Regions from separate parts of the Brevibacillus sp. BD137 genome, predicted to be linked through region 2. Evidence: riboswitches for the same ligand, from Rfam matches in the RefSeq annotation. Region 2 holds a riboswitch; each other region holds the start of a gene.
What was found. A riboswitch is a leader RNA that binds a small molecule or an ion and turns the genes downstream of it on or off. The one in region 2 is predicted to bind S-adenosylmethionine.
Positions count from the first base shown of each region.

Region 1: it holds a riboswitch for S-adenosylmethionine, as region 2 does, so the genes downstream of both, ODZ53_RS24110 (homocysteine synthase) here and ODZ53_RS08565 (MetQ/NlpA family ABC transporter substrate-binding protein) in region 2, are expected to answer to the same signal.
Region 3: it holds a riboswitch for S-adenosylmethionine, as region 2 does, so the genes downstream of both, ODZ53_RS23635 (pyridoxal phosphate-dependent aminotransferase) here and ODZ53_RS08565 (MetQ/NlpA family ABC transporter substrate-binding protein) in region 2, are expected to answer to the same signal.

Region 1 covers NZ_JAOTNO010000014.1:72,246-76,399, reverse strand. The annotation lists gene ODZ53_RS24115 (ArsR/SmtB family transcription factor) at 1-719, opposite strand, end outside; gene ODZ53_RS24110 (homocysteine synthase) at 874-2,178, opposite strand; SAM riboswitch class I at 2,270-2,376, opposite strand; gene ODZ53_RS24105 (rhodanese-like domain-containing protein) at 2,688-2,999, shown strand; gene ODZ53_RS24100 (SCO family protein) at 3,080-3,706, shown strand; gene ODZ53_RS24095 (YqzG/YhdC family protein) at 3,703-4,041, opposite strand; gene ODZ53_RS24090 (hypothetical protein) at 4,144-4,154, shown strand, end outside.
Region 2 covers NZ_JAOTNO010000003.1:409,468-413,621, forward strand. The annotation lists gene ODZ53_RS08555 (ABC transporter substrate-binding protein) at 1-926, opposite strand, end outside; gene ODZ53_RS08560 (hypothetical protein) at 1,124-1,480, opposite strand; SAM riboswitch class I at 1,701-1,803, shown strand; gene ODZ53_RS08565 (MetQ/NlpA family ABC transporter substrate-binding protein) at 1,906-2,736, shown strand; gene ODZ53_RS08570 (methionine ABC transporter ATP-binding protein) at 2,779-3,816, shown strand; gene ODZ53_RS08575 (methionine ABC transporter permease) at 3,816-4,154, shown strand, end outside.
Region 3 covers NZ_JAOTNO010000013.1:147,800-151,953, forward strand. The annotation lists gene moaC (cyclic pyranopterin monophosphate synthase MoaC) at 1-341, shown strand, start outside; gene ODZ53_RS23630 (MFS transporter) at 345-1,601, shown strand; SAM riboswitch class I at 1,662-1,776, shown strand; gene ODZ53_RS23635 (pyridoxal phosphate-dependent aminotransferase) at 1,859-3,040, shown strand; gene ODZ53_RS23640 (hypothetical protein) at 3,195-3,665, shown strand; gene ODZ53_RS23645 (aminotransferase-like domain-containing protein) at 3,862-4,154, shown strand, end outside.

The sequences.
Region 1 (4,154 bases), on a different contig from region 2:
CCGACAGCATCGGCCTGTACGGTCCACGGGCGATAGATCGCTTGTGGGATCAGCAGTACACGTGTCACGGCAGGCTCTGGAAGGTAGCTCGATCCCGTCGCATACTCCACCAGGGCTTCTGAGGTTAGCTTTCCTAGCTTGTTTTGCTTTTGCGACCAATCCCGTTCTAGCATGCGAACGATTTCTTCCTCACGGGGCTTAATGTGAGTGGTATACCAGCCTTCCATCAACTGGAGAATATGACTCCGCAGCACTTCTCCATCAACGGAAGTAATATGTCCGATATACGATTCAAAAAAGAGGTGCGCACGGCACGCTTCCTGCAAAGCGGCGCAATCATCCTTGCTTCCTTGTGCAGCCTTCCGCCGTGCCTCCTGCCTATTTTCACCGAGGTAAGGGAGGGCTTCGTATCGGAGCTGTTCGATTGAGAGCTCTCTGACATACGAGAGAAAGGAATTTAGATCAGCGAATGGGCAAAGATCGAGTAGTTGCAAAAGCGTCTTCCACGTGTTGTGTTCCTTCGCATAGTCGACCTCTTGCCGTACAGAAGGTGAAAGCTCGTCCAACAGTTGACGCCAGTAGGCAGGAGGGTGCTCCATCGTGTGATGCAATTGGTCGTAGGTAGCGGCAGCGATTCCCAAGGCAGCTTCGAATAAAGGAGAATACGAGAGCTCGACCCGATAGGTTGTTCGTTCACTGCCAATGTTCAAAATCTTCATGTGATCATCCTTCCAGAATTTGTACATAATTATGTATTTTATAAAATACGAATTCTAAATTCAATATTTTTCGAACGAAATGACAAAAGGAAAAGAAGAATCACAAATCTCTATCCAAAGAGATCATGTGATTCTTCTTTCTGTAAAGATATGGTTAGCCGACCGTGGATAATTGCAACGCACGCTGTAGTGCTTGCTCCAGATCAGAGAGGATATCGTCGATGGCTTCTGTACCGACGGAGAGGCGAATAAGTCCCGGAGTCACTCCGGCTGCTGCCTGCTCCTCTTCTGTCATCTGCTGATGTGTTGTGCTCGCTGGATGAATGATAAGTGACTTGGAATCTCCGACATTTGCGAGATGGGAGAACAGCTTCACTGACTCGATTAGTGTTTTTCCTGCCTCAACGCCACCGCGAATGCCAAAGGTCAGGATCGCGCCGGCACCTTTTGGCAAATATTTTTGGGCCAATTCACGCTGGGAGTCTGACTCCAATCCCGGATAACTCACCCACTCTACGGCAGAGTGATTGGCGAGAAACTGGGCTACTGCCAAGGCGTTCTGGCTATGCCGCTCGATGCGCAGATGTAGAGTTTCTAATCCTTGCAGGAACAAGAAGGAGTTAATCGGAGCGACTGCTGCTCCGATATCGCGCTGGAGCTGGACACGTGCCTTGATAATATAGGCAAGCGGACCGACTGCTTCTGTATAGACGACGCCATGGTAGCTAGGGTCTGGTGTAGTCAGACCTGGGAATTTTCCGTTGTTCCAGTCGAATTTTCCTGAGTCTACGATGATACCGCCAATTGCTGTTCCGTGGCCGCCGATGAATTTGGTGGTGGAGTGCACGACGATATCGGCCCCGTGCTCAAAAGGACGGCACAAAATCGGAGTCGCAAAAGTGTTGTCCACGATCAAGGGCACACCATTCTCGTGAGCAATACGGGCGATCGCCTCGATATCAGCGACATCAATGCGCGGGTTGCCGATTGTCTCGCAAAACACGGCTTTTGTCTTTTCATTGATATAGGTCCGGAAATTTTCCGGATTGGATTGATCTGCAAAATGAACCTTGATACCGAGGCGGGGAAGAGTGTGGGCGAACAGGTTGTAGGTACCGCCGTAGAGGCTGCTGGAAGCGACAATCTCGTCACCCGCATGTGCAATATTTAAGATGGCGAATGTAATGGCAGCCTGCCCGGATGCGGTCGCGAGTGCACCAACACCACCTTCGAGCAGAGCAACACGCTTCTCGAATACATCTTGTGTGGGATTCATGATGCGTGTATAGATGTTCCCAAACTCTTTTAGGCCAAACAGGTTGGCTGCATGCTCCGTATCGCGGAAAACATAGGAGGTTGTCTGATAGATCGGAACAGCACGTGAGCCTGTTACAGGGTCAACCTCCTGCCCACCGTGTACCGCAAGTGTTTCTGGCTTCCATTGTTGTTGATCGGACATGTCCATCTCTCCTTTTACTATGGGGAATCAGCGAATAAAAAAACGGAGCATTCTCCTGAGAAGAAGAAGGCTCCGAGCATACACGGGCTTTTGTTCATCTCTCAGAATCACTGGATTCTGCAGGAATTGGCACCATGCAGCTAGTCTGCTGGTTGCCGGGCTTCGTAGGGCCTGTCCCTCCACCGCTCTTGATGAAAATAATTGTTGTCGTAATTGTATGAAAATAAATCCGTGCTGTCAATGTGGAATATACAGTTATCAGGGAGGTTTTTATGTATATATGAATGAAGGTGGCTTACTCATGCCATTAATTTGTAACGGTTTTGTCTCAAGCTGTTCACATCCCGTGTGGCTACTGCCGCAGCGAAATAGGAGATAATGGTAGAAAATAGGGAGCATCAATGCAGGGTGAAGCCAAGTGCTCCTCGCGTTAGAAAAGTAAAAAAGCGTGTGATATCATGGAGGTGGTTACAACTGATCTGATCGTACATATAGGAGGATAAATAGCGATGAGCCATGGAGTAAAGGAAATGACACCACAAGAGCTGTTGGAAAAGCTGGAAGCCAAAGAGGAACTGCAAGTCATTGATGTACGTGAAGTGGATGAGTGGAATGCAGGTCACATTAAAGAGGCAAAGCTGATCCCACTTGGCTTTTTGCCACATCGTATCGATGAGCTGGATAAGAACATTCCGATTGTGATGGTTTGCCGCAGTGGTGCCAGAAGCAATACAGCTACAGAGTATTTGAGTGCACAAGGGTATGACGTGGCGAATATGGTTGGCGGCATGCTCGCATGGCCAGGTGAAGTGGAACAATAAACGAGATAGAAACAGTGTGAATGCCTCCCGTGTGTAATCAGGAGGCATCACACATGGGACAAGCAGGGAGGAAGCAACCGATGAGTGAAGGAGCACAATTGCAGCAGGAATCTGCAATGAAGAAACATTGGTTTCCTGTGTTAGCTGGTATTATCATTTTAGCTATCGTCGGAGTATTTGGTTATAATTACATGACAAAAGAGAAGATCGAGGTATTGAAGCCGATCGCAGACTTCACCTTAGACAACAGTGACGGAACAACCTATACATTTCATTCAAGTGCTGGCAAGGTACGACTGGTAGAGTTTATGTTTACCAAGTGCCCGGATATTTGTCCGGCGACTACGTTCAACATGGCCAAGCTGCAAGATCAGTTGAAAGAAAAGGGACTGTTCGGAGACAAAGTGGAGTTTGTTTCCATTTCCTTTGACCCTGATAACGATACGCCGGAAGTCTTGCAGGACTATGCAGCCAAGTTCAAGGCAGATCAGAGTGGCTGGAAGTTCCTGCGTGGGGACGCTCAGGCTGTAGAGAAAGTAACGAAGGATTTTGGTCTGATGGTCATTAAGGAGCCAGATGGTTCTTATTCCCACACGGCTCGCATGTTCCTTGTGGATGGAGAGGGAAACATGCGTCGCGCGTACGGGATGGCAGCTAACATGGAACTGGAAGTCATGATGAAAGAGATGGTACAGCTCGCTGACTAGCGGGTCTCCTCATAGAAGATGTTTACGACCTCTTCTGTTTGATTCACGAATTCAATATGAACGAGTAACGCCCACCTGCGATTGCTTTCTTGAAGCAAGAGCTTAAACGTCTCTTCTGACGTGGTGGGCGTTTTTTGTTTTCGTCCGACATGCAGGTAGTCCACAATTTGAGCGTTTGGATATCGCTTCATCGTTTCCTGCATCGCGAGCCTGCCCCATTTTGCATAGGGAGGCTGGGCATAGGTAGGGAACGGCTGAAAGATGAGCAGGAAAAGGACGGTGGAGAGAAGGGGCATCATGTTCCGATAGCGAAATAGGCGACGAGCGGTTTGCACTTGCTATTCCCTCTCTTTTTCGAATGGTTTGCCATGTATTTTGAAGACTTTTCGGAATATCATTCGTAGAAAATAATGACAATGAAGTGCGGGAGGTTTTCGATGCATTACTT
Region 2 (4,154 bases):
TTTACAGGGGAATCGATTTTCGCTTTTGCTGTTTTCTCTTGAACTTCCTTGCTCAGCTGATAGTTGATGAAGTCTTCTGCGAGTGCTTTGTTTTTCGAGCCTTTTACGATGTTAACCGTATTCATAACCGCATATCCGCCGCTTGCAGGTTGTATGAAAACAGCCTCTGGAACAGCAGCTTTGATGTCTTTGAAGTACATTTCCATGATCGGTCCTACGCCGATTTCTTCTTGTCCAAACATGTTCACGTATTCGGAGGTCTTATCGTAGAACTTCACGACACTTTTGTTGACTTCTTTCATTTTCGCGAAGGCTTGATCCTCGTTAAATTCCTTGCTGCCCGCGATCGCAGAAGCACTGTCGAGAACCATCGGGCCAGTTGTGGACGTAATGCTTGGCAGTGTCAGCTTGCCTGTCAGCTCTGGGTTCCACAGATCTTTCCAATCCTTGATCTCGGTTTTTACGATCTTTGGATTGTAGGCAATCCCGAATTGACCAACCGTGTAAGCTGGACCGTACTCCTCGCCCAGTGGTGCTTTGGCAATGTCGTAGATTTGATCCAGGTTCGGGATGCGGCTGCGGTCGATTTTTTCAAATGCGCCACTCTCAATCCCTTGCTGTGCATAGTAGTCAGAGAGGTAGATCAAGTCTACATCGGAGCTTCCTTGGCGGACCTTGTTCAGACGCTCTGCGTTGTTCCCGATTTCCAGCACGATTTTCACGTTATGTTCTTTTTCAAACGGCTCATATACTTCTTTGCGGAAAAAGTCTTCGGAGAAGCCCCATGTGGAGATAACCAGCTTTTGTGGCTCGCCCTTGGCTTCGCCGCCAGCTCCTCCCGCTTGTGGTTGATCATTGCTGCCACAGCCAGCGAGAGCCAGTGACATCATAGAAAAAGACAGGATTCCAGCAAGTAATTTCTTCATCGTAATTCTCCTCCAGTTGGGTTCATTTGATGACAAAATATGGTGATACAATAAAAAGAAAAGTACCCTTGATTAGAACGTATCATTCTAAACAAGAGCACTTTTCTTCGTAAACAAAGAGAAGTGACACCCGTTTTTACGCAAAGTCTACGGTCTCCCCTTAAGATAGATCAAAAGAGAAAATCCGAACGATTGCGTCAGGTATTCAGTTCTGATTCAGCTAAAATAACATTCGTGATCGCCCACTGCGTAGGCGCATCATAGTCCCTCAGCACGGCTTCCAACGGCAACCCCATCTCTTCTTCCAGTCGTTCTCTCAGTCTCTTCTTATAAAGAAGGGACATGCGAAAATCGACTTCGAGCTTGAGGGCCGGTGCTTCTCCTTCCAACGCTTGTGAGCGCGGAGAGCGGCGATGCTTAGCTTGGAACGTAATCATCTGATTTTCAATCGTGACTCGGAGCAAAGTCGTTCCAAATCCGAACAACTCTTTTGCTATCTCATTATAGATGGCAGACAGCTTTTTTCTAGTTTCATTGGAGTCCACGAGAGTCATGTCATCACCTGCGATAGCTGGCATCGGGTTCATTCGCTCTCATTATACATATGATTTTTTCATTCTTCAATAGAATATTCGTATTTAGATCAATTTCACATTTTTCCACCAAGTCATTCGTTTGCAAAAACTGTTGACACCGAAAAAATCAGTCGTTATAATCCAACTATCCAAATAAGAATTAACAACAATGTTTGGAATGATAATTTCATAGCACATTCTCTTATGAAGAGAGGTTGAGGGACTGGCCCTATGACACCTCGGCAACCTATCGCAAACGATACGGTGCCAAATCCAGCGGAATTTATTCCGACAGATAAGAGAGGTATTGTTGCAGTGTGGTTACATACTTGCAGTTTTCGCCTCTTCTGTCGGAAGAGGCTTTTTTCTTTTCCATCTTACATCCAGAGAAAAGGGGTATTTTCATGAAAAAAACTGGTCTACTGCTCACTACACTACTGCTCGCTACATCGCTCGTAACGGCTTGCGGGGGCAAACAAGAAGCTGCGCCTGCTAACGGCGGCACTGCTGCTGAACAAACCTCACTCAAAGTGGGTGTCACTGGCGGCCCACACGAAGAGATTCTTAACAAAGTAAAAGAAGTCGCCAAAGGCAAAGGACTCGACGTCGAAGTCGTCGTTTTCAACGATTACGTACAGCCGAACCAAGCTCTCGATAAAGGAAATCTCGATGTAAACAGCTTCCAAACCATCCCGTTCTTGGCGAAGTTCAATCAAGATCACAAAACAAAGATCGTCGAGGTCGGAAAAACCGTGACGTACCCGATGGGCCTGTACTCCACCAAGCATAAAAAAGTCGAGGACATCCCGGCAGGCGGCGTTGTCGGCATTCAAAATGACCCGACCAACCGAGCACGCGCCTTGCTGCTCTATCAAGCAGCTGGCTTGATTAAGCTCAAGGATGGCGTGGGCGACAACGCAACACCACTGGACATCGTGGAAAATCCGAAAAATTTGCAATTCAAAGAGCTGGAGGCTGCTTTCCTGGCACGCTCGCTGAGCAACGTAGAGGTTGCTTCGATTAACACAAACTTCGCGATGGAAGCTGGCTACTCCCCGAAAAAAGACGCGATCTTCGCTGAGACGGCTGACTCTCCGTACGTAAACATCTTGGCAGCCAACGAAACCAACAAAGACAACCCAGCCGTCAAAAAGCTGGTGGACATCTACCGCTCGGAAGAAGTGAAAAAATTCATCGACGAACGCTTTGAAGGAGCTGTACTGCCGTCCTGGTAAGATCGACGCCAGGAACATCAAGAACAACAAGGAGAACTCGTTATGATACAGCTAACCGATATTCATAAGTCGTATCAAGTAGGAAACAAGCAGGTAGAAGCATTGAAGGGCGTATCCCTGCAGGTGGAAAAAGGGCAAATCTACGGGGTGATCGGCTTTAGCGGAGCGGGGAAAAGTACCCTGCTCCGTACCATCAACCTGTTGGAGAAGCCGACCAGCGGTTCTGTGATCGTCAATGGCCAGAACATGCTGACCCTCAAGGAAAAAGAGCTGCGGCAAGCTCGCAAAAAGATCGGGATTATTTTTCAACACTTCAACCTGCTCTCTTCCTATAATGTCTTTGACAATGTGGCGGAAATCTTGCGGATGAATCACGTCCCCAAAGATGTCATAAAGCGCAAGGTAGAAGACCTTCTCGGATTGGTTGGCTTGTCTGATAAAGCAAACGCTTATCCTTCTCAGCTATCCGGTGGACAAAAGCAACGGGTGGGCATCGCTCGTGCACTTGCCACCGATCCGGAAATCCTGCTCTGTGACGAAGCGACTTCCGCTCTCGACCCGCAAACAACCGAATCCATTCTGGAGCTGTTGCTCGACATCAATCGAAAGTTCAACCTGACCATCGTGCTGATTACCCATGAAATGCAGGTCATCAAGAAAATCTGCGACCAAGTAGCCATCATGGAAAACGGCGTCGTCATCGAGCAAGGCTCTGTTCTGGATGTGTTCAGCAATCCGCAAGAGCAAACGACCCGTAATTTTATCAAAACAGTTTTTGACGATCAGGTACCACAGGAGATTTTGTCCAAGATAAAAGAATCCGGACCCGTTTCCAAAATTGTTCGCGTTGCTTTTCGCGGAGATGCCGCTCTCGATCCTGTTCTAGGTACCTTGTCCGCACGCTTTCCGATTAGCACCAATCTGTTGTACGGCTCGATTACGACCATTAAGGGAACAGCCCTTGGCATTTTGCTTTTGCACATTTCTGGTGAAGACCAGCCCATTCAAGATGGCATTCGCTTCTTGCGTGAATCCGTCTACCGCGTAGATATTGTGTCCCCAGAGGAGGTGCGTAGCTAATGGAGCGTTTGATTGAAATGATTCCGGTATTCGGGCAATCCCTGCAAGAGACCGTTATCATGGTTGGGTTTTCGTTGTTCATTGCGACACTGATCGGGATTCCGCTCGGGATTTTGTTGGTCATCACACAGGTTAACCACCTTTTTCCGAATAAAATCATTTATCACACCCTGAATACGATCATCAACATTGTGCGTTCGTTGCCTTTTATTATCCTGATGGTTGCAATCATTCCTTTTACAGAGTTGATCGTGGGCACATCGATTGGGATTGAAGGAGCCATTGTGCCGCTCATCGTCTATACGGCTCCTTACATCTCACGCCTGATGGAAACGGCC
Region 3 (4,154 bases), on a different contig from region 2:
GTCGAATCGAAAAGGGCGATGTACTCGCCGTAGCGCAGGTAGCAGGTGTCATGGCTGCCAAAAAAACGTGGGAAATCATCCCGATGTGTCATCCGCTGCCATTGACTGGCATCGACATACAATTTGCTTTTGAGGACGAAACGACGCTTGCGATTACAGGAACCGTGAAGACGACAGGGAAAACAGGCGTCGAGATGGAGGCATTGACCGCTGTAAGCGTAGCGGCTTTGACGGTGTATGACATGTGCAAAGCCATGGATAAAGAAATGATAATCGGTCCGACCAGTCTGCAATCCAAAACAGGCGGAAAAAGCGGCGATTTCCATCGGGGAGAGAAGTAAGCCATGAGGCAAAAGTGGGAATCTTATCCGAGCAGCATTCGTTTATTGGCGATTGCTGCCGTCATTTTTTCTACCGGAATGGCATGTATTTGGCCGCTGGTCACGATCTATATTCACAACCATCTCGGAAAGCCGCTGACTGTAGCCGGCTTCTTGTTGCTTTTAAACCAAGGCGCATTCTTGATCGGGAGTATAGTCGGCGGGATGCTGTTTGACCGCTGGGGCAAAATGCGCACCATCATTGTCGGTTCCATCGGCGTTATCCTAATTTCGCTCGGATTAGGTGTTACGGAGGATTTTACGATTTATGTTGTGTTGCTTCTGTTGAATGGACTGTTTTATGGATTACTTTCTCCTGTGATGAATGCATTGGCCGTAGTTTTGTGGCCGGACGGAGGACGTAAAGGAATCAATTTGATCTATGTCACCCTCAATGTGGGGGTAGCTGCCGGTTCTGCGTTGGGCGGCTTCTTGGCAAGTGTGTCATTTGCCTGGACGTTTTTCGGTAATGCTATTTCACAAGTGATCGTCCTCGCCATGTTCATGCTCATTTTGCCGCGTCAGTTAAAAATGGTGGAACAACAATGCCAAAACTCGACGACTGGACAAAGCATGCCTGAGCAAGCAACTGATGATGTGCTGCGACAACCACAGCAAGAGCCAAAGGTGGTATGGGGAGCATTACTGCTATTATGCGGGGGGCTATTAATTAGCTGGATTGTCTATGTACAATGGACAACGGTGCTGTCAACCTATATGCAATCCTTGGGCATTTCCCTCCGTCAATACAGTCTGTTGTGGACGCTGAACGGCGGCTTGATCTTGTTTGGTCAGCCATTGATTGCGTGGGTCATTCGACGTTTTGCCCGAACGCTAAAAGCCCAAATGCTCTTGGGCGCCTATATTTTTGCCTTGTCGATGTTGATTTTGTCGCAATCAACGGCTTATGCAGGCTTTGTAGCGGGTATGTTCATCATGACGCTGGGCGAAATGCTGGTGTGGCCAGCGGTGCCGGCAGTTGCTGCACAGTTTACGCCAGCGGGACGAGAAGGCTTCATTCAAGGGCTGATTGCAGGGACTGGATCAGCTGGGCGGATGCTCGGACCACTGCTCGGGGCCTTCATTTTCCAATCGATTCACGCGCAGGGACTATTGTTCGTGATGGCAGGCTTGTGTCTGTTGTCTGTGGCATTCTTTGCCTTCCACACCTCTTTTCACAAAAGAAGGCATCACGTGCCGGTACAGAATCAAGCATCTTGACACGGTTTACGTGCTCAAGTAGTATGGTATAGACGAAAAAACAGTATATTCCGTGTGTTTGACTTATTCAGAGAGGTGGAGGGACTGGCCCTATGAAGCCCGGCAGCGGATCTGTGCCATGTGATGGACAGATGCTGTGCCAATTCCAGCAGGATTTTTTCCTGACAGATAAGGACGTGACCAAGCTGATCTCCCCCTTTTTCTGTATGGAAAAAGGGGGTTTTACTGTATTGGCCCAAGAAAGGAATGGAAGAAAGATGCGCATTCAACCCGCCGATATGATTGATCGACTCCCTACCCAGTTTTTTGCGACCCTGGTGGCAAAAGTAAACAAGGTCATTGCGCAAGGCCATGACGTCATTAACCTGGGGCAGGGCAATCCCGATTTGCCGACACCGCCGCATATTATTGAAGAATTACAGGCGCAAGCGGCACAACCACTCCATCACAAATATCCGCCTTTTCAGGGACGCGTGGAACTGAAGCAGGCAGTAGCTCATTGGTATAAGCAAGAATTTGATGTGGACCTCGATCCGGAGGAAGAAGTAGCGATTTTGTTCGGCAGTAAAACCGGACTCGTAGAGATTTGCCAAGTACTCATGAATGCAGGCGATGTTGCACTGGTTCCAGACCCAGGCTATCCGGATTATTGGTCGGGGGTTGCAGTCGTAGGCGGACGGATGGTCATGATGCCGTTGAAGGCGGAAAATGACTTCTTGCCAGACTACAGCCAGCTGTCCCAAGCTGATTTGGATCGAGCGAAACTGATGTTTCTCAACTATCCGAACAATCCGACAGCAGTCAACGCACCACTCGAGTTCTATGAGGAAACCATTCGTTTTGCCCGAAAACATGAAATCGTCGTCTGCCACGACTTCGCCTACGGGGCGATCAGCTATGACGGGAAAAAGCCGGTAAGCTTCATGCAGGTTCCGGGTGCAAAAGAAGTGGGTGTAGAATTTTATACCTTGTCCAAAACGTACAACATGGCAGGCTGGCGAGTAGGTGCCATGGTAGGTAATCGCGAGCTAGTTCGTCTGATTAACCTCATTCAGGACCATTACTTCGTCAGTCTGTTCGGTGCAGTACAGATGGCGGCAGCCAAAGCGATGACGGATTCGCAGCAGTGCGTCCGCGATCTCGTCGCTGTCTACGAAAGCCGCCGCAATGCCTTGTACTCCAATCTGCATCGGATTGGCTGGCAGGCTCCGCCATCTCAAGGTTCGTTTTTTGCTTGGCTTCCTGTTCCAAGTGGCTTCACATCTGAGGAGTTCTCTGACCTGCTTTTGGAAAAAGCGCATGTCGTCGTAGCGCCAGGAAATGGCTTTGGCCCGACAGGTGAGGGCTATGTGAGAGCGGCTTTGTTATCCAATGAAGAGCGTCTCGCGGAAGCGGTTCAGCGGATTGAGCGGTTAGGGTTATTTACGAAAACAAAATAAAAGCGAGGCAAATTGGCCACACTACCATACAAATGGAGTGTGGCTTTTTTCTTCTAGAATAAAAATCATTCTCATTATTGACAGATAATGATTTTCATTATACGATGTCATTGTTGTTAATGATAATTAGTCTCAGCGAGAGCGGGAGGGTACCATGCGCTATCAGATTAACGGTTACACGGATATGTATACGGTGATCGCCAACGAGCGAAAAATCGGCGGAGCCATTGAAGCAGGCCAGATTCGCTTGCGGACGGGAGAAGTTTACGCCAATGCTGTTCTCACTCGTTTGGAAATGTCAGGTGCGCATTTTTGCTCGATCGGATTTGTTACGGAAGAAGGCAAACGGCTGATTGTCCATGTGAATGATATCAGCATGATCGCTGATGCTCGTCACGTCAACGTATGTGAGCTGACGAACGAATGCATGAGAGTAGAGAAGTCAGCAGAGAGACTGAAGCGATTGAAGCGACTCTGTGAGCTGAATGAAGGTAGCTGTACGCCGACCTTCCAGGAAGAGGCATTGCTATTGGCAAGCGATATCGGTATGGAAGAAGCGTCCAATCATGTCGACCTCTCTTTCCTTCCACAAACAGAGAAACCACGTGTGTTCCGTATTGCTTAGCGAAAATAAAGCCGATACATATGAACCCCTTTTCGTTTCATACGAAGAGGGGTTTTTTGCATGCAGTGTGTGAAGACTATTGGTTGAACAACCGCTCGACATAGTCAAAACCTATCTGCTCATAGCTAGCAAAGATTGGACTTACGCTGTTGACAGTGATAAAACAAGGATAAGCAAAATCAAGGGGGAACGGAACATGGAGTACTCATTTTCAAAATCTGTCGAAGCACTATCCTCCTCGGCTGTCCGGGAAATCTTGAAGCTGACCCAAGGCAATCAAGTGCTCTCGCTCGCAGGTGGACTGCCAGCAGAGGATTCTTTTCCAATCGCAGAGATGCGCGAAGCGTTTAACCGCGCATTTGAAAAAGGAGCAAAAGCTCTTCAGTACGGATTGACTGATGGATACCTGCCGCTTCGTGAGTGGATTGCATCCCGCATGAAGCAAAAGCATATGAACGTCGGTGCAGATAATATGATCATCACTACGGG